Regions from separate parts of the Trichococcus sp. genome, predicted to be linked through region 1. Evidence: riboswitches for the same ligand, from Rfam matches in the RefSeq annotation. Region 1 holds a riboswitch; each other region holds the start of a gene.
The links. Region 1 has a riboswitch for thiamine pyrophosphate ahead of thiT (energy-coupled thiamine transporter ThiT). Riboswitches for the same ligand answer to the same signal wherever they lie in the genome.
Positions count from the first base shown of each region.

Region 2: it holds a riboswitch for thiamine pyrophosphate, as region 1 does, so the genes downstream of both, thiW (energy coupling factor transporter S component ThiW) here and thiT (energy-coupled thiamine transporter ThiT) in region 1, are expected to answer to the same signal.
Region 3: it holds a riboswitch for thiamine pyrophosphate, as region 1 does, so the genes downstream of both, tenA (thiaminase II) here and thiT (energy-coupled thiamine transporter ThiT) in region 1, are expected to answer to the same signal.

Region 1 covers NZ_JBSQPW010000001.1:91,129-93,394, forward strand. Annotated here, with positions in the region: gene thiT (energy-coupled thiamine transporter ThiT) at 186-761, opposite strand; TPP riboswitch at 819-920, opposite strand; gene ACTCCX_RS00390 (hypothetical protein) at 1,035-1,355, opposite strand; gene ACTCCX_RS00395 (NAD-dependent epimerase/dehydratase family protein) at 1,503-2,266, opposite strand, start outside.
Region 2 covers NZ_JBSQPW010000023.1:59,240-61,505, forward strand. Annotated here, with positions in the region: gene ACTCCX_RS07910 (MurR/RpiR family transcriptional regulator) at 1-536, opposite strand, end outside; gene thiW (energy coupling factor transporter S component ThiW) at 755-1,246, opposite strand; TPP riboswitch at 1,376-1,477, opposite strand; gene tnpB (IS200/IS605 family element RNA-guided endonuclease TnpB) at 1,724-2,266, shown strand, end outside.
Region 3 covers NZ_JBSQPW010000027.1:7,144-9,409, forward strand. Annotated here, with positions in the region: gene ACTCCX_RS08690 (ECF transporter S component) at 6-584, opposite strand; gene tenA (thiaminase II) at 620-1,294, opposite strand; TPP riboswitch at 1,440-1,566, opposite strand; gene ACTCCX_RS08700 (transaldolase family protein) at 1,732-2,266, opposite strand, start outside.

The DNA of each region.
Region 1 (2,266 bases):
CGCGAAGTGTCGGTTGTTCCGGACGAACGCGGAAGCAAACAACCGAGAGAACCGCGAAGTGTCGGCTGTTCCAGCCGGACGCGGACGCAAACAACCGAGAAATCAGCGAAGTGCCGGCTGTTCCGGTCGAATGCGGATGCAACCAGCCGACATAGTTCATGAACAACGGTTGTTCCGGCACAGAATCAGTATCCGCGGACTGATTTTTTCGGAACGTACAATTGCGGATTGGTTTTGGCGATGATAGCCAGCACCATGATGGTGAATGCGCCGGTCGCCAAGGCGCTGGCGCCATTCAGCGTGATGGAGTAGAACCATGCGCTCCAGCCTTCAGGCGCGTAGGATCCCCAGAAATAGTAGCCGGCGATCGTGTGCCAGAAATAGCGGCCGACAGTCCCGACGACAGTGCCTATAAAGACATTCCACAAGAGCATTTTTTTATTTTGATCCGCAATCGCCTGTTGCACTTTCGGCGTGAAAAGACCCGCCAAACCAGTGAAACCAAAGGCGATGAAGTACTCGATGAAACCTTGCAGCGGCGTTAAAATATAGGCCGTCCCGATCAGAATGTGCAGCACGCCCCACAGGAAACTGGCGAAGAAGCCTGGGATCAGACCACGGCGCAGGCAGTAAAGCATCATGACTGGTGCTCCCACCGTTACGGAAAAACTTGGGCCGATATTGAAAGGAATCAGGGACAACACGGTCGCCAAGGCAGCAATGATGGTTCCTTCGATCCAGATGTTCAGATTTTTTGACATAAAAAACTCCTCCTTTATTGGGCGATACATACCATCAACAAAGGAGGAGAATAAAATTCAATTCTCAATCACAATCCCTACGCTCGTACTAACGAACAGGTTCGAAGGGTCAGAATCTATGTTCAATCTCAGCCGCGGACGGCCCCCCTTTGTGAAACGGTTTATTCAGTTAAGTTATACTTTACTATAGTTGATTTTTTTATGCAAGTTGCACGGTGCACAAAGCCGCATCCCGGACTATGCCAGAATGGCTAAACACTTGTGTGAAATGAACTATTTCTGCTCTTTTTCGGCTTGCGCCTTCAGGATGGCTTCGCGCTTCTTTTTCTTCTGCGTATTCATGTAGGAATCGATTATGCCACCGGTCAGCATGCCGATACCGAAGCCATAAGTCAGGTTGCCCGCGAAATAACCGATTGAAGCCCCGATCAGCATGCCGTACATCGTAAAATTGAATGAATTCTGCAATTTCGGATCTTCGTCGACCGGCAGTTTTTTATTGGTTACCGCGCCAGTATTGTTTTTATGCAGTTCCGGTATTGTTGGTTTCACATTTCTGCGTTGGATCTGGTTGCCTTTGTTCTTTTTCGCCATTCAGTGTACTTCCTTCCGTCTATCTGACACTTGTATTGTCTCCAATGAACATCATATCAGTTCATTTCCGGCTCTTCAATAGAACTTTGCTCGCGGATATACGCAGAATCGTAAAAATAATATAAGTCTTCCCAAATCGGAGGATCCTTAATCTTCTTCGGACAGTTCGACCGGGTCGCCGTTGTCATCCTGGAAATAGCCCTTCAGCACAAAAGCATCATCGCTCGGCCGATAACCGAGGGCAGTTTTGGCCTGTGAGATGTCCAAGCGTGGGAAGCGGTTATCCGATAGCCCGTTCACCAACAGGAACGGCTCAACAAGTTTAGCTTTGAGGGCGCAGTCGACTAAATGGCAAAGGTCTCGTGGAGACAGGTATTCGGCCAATCCCGCTTCGTCGACGATCGGCTCATCGAGGTTTTCATCAAAATTACCGATGCGGATGCCGATGGATTCTTGGCCTTCGGTAAAGGCGAAGTGACTGGCCAATCCTTCCAGATAGACTTTCGAAACGCCGTAAATATCGCCCGGACGGACAGGTTCATCGACGTGAACCTGCACATTTTTCGGGTAAGCGCTGACGGCATGGATGGAACTGGCGAAGATGATACGTTTGACGAAGTTTTCGTACTTGGAGGATTCCTTGAACAGGTAGAAGGGCATCTTGTAGTTCAAATCGATAAGCTCATCGTCAAAAATAGCATCGGGTGAAGGATTGCCGGCCAGATGGATAACGTAATCGATCCCTTCCAGCAGCCCGTCCCAGTTGCCGGCGACAGTCAGGTCCAACTCTTTGACGATGGTGCCCTCCAAAAGGGCCGGATCGACGTTATGGAAATGGATATCCACCAAAGTCAGTTCGTAGCTCTCCTTCAGATGATCCGCCAAAATTCTTCCTATATTACCGCTTGCGC
Region 2 (2,266 bases), on a different contig from region 1:
GTTTCGCCTGAATTGGAGATGGCGATCACCAATTCATCCTGTTTGATGATCGAGCTGTTGATGATCATCAGATGGGAATCCGTAACCCCCGTGGCATTCAGACCCATCCGGATCAAGCGTTGCGCCAATTCAGCGGCCGTGAACCCGGAACTGCCGATGCCGTAGATGACTGTTTTGTTTGCGTTTTTGATCCAATCGACAACCGTTTCGATTGCCCGATCCTCAATCATCTGATTGGTTTCATCGATGACTTGCGTATAATAGCCATAAATATCATCATAGACGGTCGGCATTTCTTTCGACGGCTGATAGCTCGCCAATGATCGCAGCGCAATCTTCATATCCACAAACCCATCGATGTTGATCCGTTTACAGAACCGTGTGATGCTGGACGTCGAGGTATCCACTTTCGCCGCCAAATCCTTGATGTTCATATTTTTGATGGATGCTTTGTTCTGCAGAATGTAATCCGCGATTTTTTTCTCGTTCCCGGAAAAAGCGGAATATTGGTTTTGGATCTCTTCGATGATTGTCATTTTTCGTTGCCTCCTCTTGCTTTGCGTAGCCGCCAAAAGCGCGCTCCGCATTTCTTGACTTCGCCTCTTTCCCTTCGCTGATAGAATAACACATGAAAATGGTTTTTTTCAATTATTATTTTAAGAAAATAATTTTCATAGGTGTTTCGATTGGAGACACTTTTGGACAGCAAAAAGCCGCCCTCTTCCGAGAGCGGCTTGCTGTTTATGCGGATGTTTTAGATTCTGTTGCGATCCAACACACTTCTTTTTTCCATTTCCAGGATGATGAAATAAGCCATACCCGCTCCGATGGCGGAACTGATCGCGAAGCTCGGCAAAAAGAGCATCAATGCGGCTTCCATGCCCATAAAGAACTGCGCCAGCAAAGTGCTCGCCAACGACCCCAGGATTCCGGTGCCAATCCATTCACCCAGTGCCGCGTAACCGAGCTTTTGCGTTCTGGCATAAAACAGACCTGCACAAATAGCCCCGATCATGCTGCCCGGAAAGGCAAAGACGGTCCCTGTCCCCAACAAGTTGCGCAGCACGGAAACGCCGAAGGCCTGAAGGACGGCATATCCGGGTCCTAACCAGACAGCAGTCAATACGTTCAGCAGATGCTGCATCGGTGCTACCTTTGCAATGCCGATCGGGATGACAAAGATGCTGTTGCTGACTACCCCCATGGCGATGATCAAGGCAGTGGTGACTAATTTTTTTGTGTTCATAATGTTTTCCCCTTTTCAGTTTGATTCATTCCTTTTGAAGCCTGATCTATGCGAACCGTTTCCCCCTCCCTGAATTGAATGAAAATAAAAAGACACCTCCCCTGAGATGTCTTGGATATACGTACGGACTCCAGACCAAGCTCAGTTCCCTCCGCCAGTACGAACTGGATCAGGTTTGAAGGGTTCCGGCAATGCCGGTCTCAGCGCAATAGCGCACCCCTACTGAAAATAAAAAACGCTATATGATCTGATGCGAAAATCAAAAAATATAACGTTATGATGTCTATTTATCATTTTCCGCCAGAAGACTCCCACCTCTAGGAATGAAAAGGGCACAGCCCAATGAGTAGGTGGGCGATGAATGGCGGTAGGCGTCAGCCTATTCTTTTCGAAAAATCTTGCTACTAAAGAAGGCCCTCCCATTCGACTGAGAACAAACGTTCGTGTATAATAGGCGACAGAAGGAGATGACTGGCAATGATGATCCACAAAGCCTACAAGTTTCGGATCTACCCCAATCAGGAACAACAAATCCTGATTGCCAAGACCATCGGCTGTTCCCGCTTCGTGTTCAACCGCTTCCTGTCCGAATGGAACAAAATCTATAAGGAAACAGGAAAAGGACTGAGCTACAACGCTTGTTCCGCCAAGTTGACGTTGCTGAAAAAAGAAGAGGGGACACTCTGGCTGAAAGAGGTCGACAGTACCGCCCTCCAATCTTCCTTGCGGAATCTATCGGACAGCTACGACCGCTTCTTCAAGAAACAGAACAGCTACCCCCACTACAAGAGCAAAAAGAATCCGGTGCAGTCGTACACGACCAAGCATACGAACGGAAATATCGCGATTGTCGGGAACAAGTTGAAACTCCCTAAATTGGGGCTGGTTACATTCGCCAAGAGCCGGGAACCCGAAGGGCGTATCCTGAACGCCACCATTCGACGCAATCCGTCCGGAAAATATTTCGTGTCCATCTTGTGCGAAGTCGAAACCCACCCCACTCCCAAAACAAACACTACC
Region 3 (2,266 bases), on a different contig from region 1:
CCCCCTCAATCCAACTCTGTGAAATCATCACTCGTAAGCGGACGGACAAGGTTCGTCACGCCGGTGTCCTCCAAAACTTCCGCCAGGTAATAGGCCAGCACGCCGGCAAAGAAAATCGAGCCTGCGAATCGGGCAAGCAAGTAAAGTGCCAAGTTCCATGGAGCCAACTCGGCGATCTGGCCGTTCAGCGCATCCACCAGCAGCGATCCCACGCAAGATGCCGAGGCAGCCAGAGCGGCAACCTTCAGATCAAAGCGTTTGTAGCGGAAGGCCATGAACACCAATTCCGCAAACAAGCCCTGCACCACGCCGGAAAGCAGCACGGTCAGACCCCAAGGCGAACCCAACAGGAATTCTCCTGAAGCTGCGGCGATTTCCGCCAACAGCGCCACACCCGGTTTGCGGATGATAAAATAGGCGACGGTTCCGGCGATGAACCACATGCCGTAAAGCAGCTGATCAAGGTGCAGACCCAACGGCTGCACTGCGTAATAGACCGTCCCCCACAGGATGTAGACGATCCCGAATGCGATGGCGATGACGATCGTCACCAAAATATCTGTCAGTTTCAATTCTTTTTTCATTTTTTCTGTCTCCTCTTTATGTTTTATTTTTATTTTTATTTTTCCAACGGCACCGGCCAGGTCTCCATCCGGTAGCCCATTTCCCAAAAAGCGTATTCGTATTGGCTGCTGATGATGAAATGCGCTTTCATCCTTTCGCGGTCCGCCTCGCTCACGGCTACGGCGATTTTATCCAGATGCGCAATCTGTTCATCCACCCGGTCCTGGAAATCCTTCCCGCCATAGGTAGCGATCCATTCCTGATAGATCGGTTCTTCCGGCGCCGCGTCCTGGAAGGCGTCCCCGATTTCGGCGTAGAGCCAATAGCACGGCAGCACGGCAGCGATGACGTCCCCCAGATGGCCCGCGTGTCCGGCCCGGTAAAGGTGGGAAGTGTAGGCGTAAGTGGTCGGCGCCGGTTTGAAAAACTCTTTTTCCTCCGCGGTGATGCCCAGCAGTTTTGCAAATTGTTCATGCAGGCCGATTTCGGCGCTGTACGTATGCTTCGCGAAGTCGGCGAATTGGTTGGTCGTCTCGATATCCGGCGCTTTGGCCGCGCCAAGCGCCAAAATTTTGGCGAAGCGCGTCAGGTAATAGGAATCCTGCTGGATGTAGAAACGGAAATTCTCCAAAGGCAAGCTGCCATCCCCGATCCCTTTGACGAACGGATGCACCATGCTGGCCGCCCAGATAGGTTCGACCGCTTGGCGGATTTCTGCTGAAAATGTCACTGCTTTCCCTCCATATGTTGGGAGCATCCGCCAGGTTCTGATCCATCCGGACGGCCGCTCTTATTTTTTGCAAACAAAAAACCACTCTCTTCCCAACGGAAAAAAGTGGTTGTACGTTCCTTAGCTGATAGGGACTTACTTGGCCAAAAAGAGGCCGCCACTTCCCTACGCTGGTACAAACCAGATCAGGTTCTAAGGGTCTCGAAGTCCTACTTCGATCTCAGCTTTTTGGCGGACAGTCATCCGCCGGTAAAGCACCCCTAGTGGTTAAAAAGAATATTCAGTTCGTTTGCTGTTGTTCTAATCGTATCATAATTTTTCAGGAAGTCAACTCACTGTTGTCCTGCTTATCGGTTGATGATGTGCACAACAGAAAAAGCTGCCCCAATGAGGCAGCCTTTTCTGTAAGTGAAATCCACATGATCAAATTTGGTGGGTTACGCTCCGTATTTTCCAAACAATGCTTGTCCATCCGCTTCAAAAACCTGCAGTGCCTGCAATGCCAAATCTTTGTTAAGCATACTGTTCAGGACATCCGGAGGGATCGTGGCAGTATGAGCGCCCGATTCCAAAGAATCGATGACTTGTTGGGAATTTTTGAAGCTCGCTGCCATGATTTTGGTCTTGTATCCTCTGGCATCGATGAATGTCCGCATGGAACGGATCGCTTTGAATGGATCGATCGCATTGTTCAGCATCCTGTTCACATAGGGTGCCAGATAATCACATCCTGCGGCGGCGGCCAGGATCCCCTGATCGGCAGAATAGATCAGTGTACCGAGGATATCTCTCTCCGGATCATCCTCTTTCACTTTTTTGATTGTTTCCAATCCTGCTTTTGTAACGGGAATCTTTATCGAAAGTCGATGATTTGCATCAAATGTCTTTATTGCTTCATAATCGGCAAACATTTCTTCAGCAGTCGTACCCAGCAATTGCACAAAAAGTTCCGTCGGCTCCAAAGCCAATAAA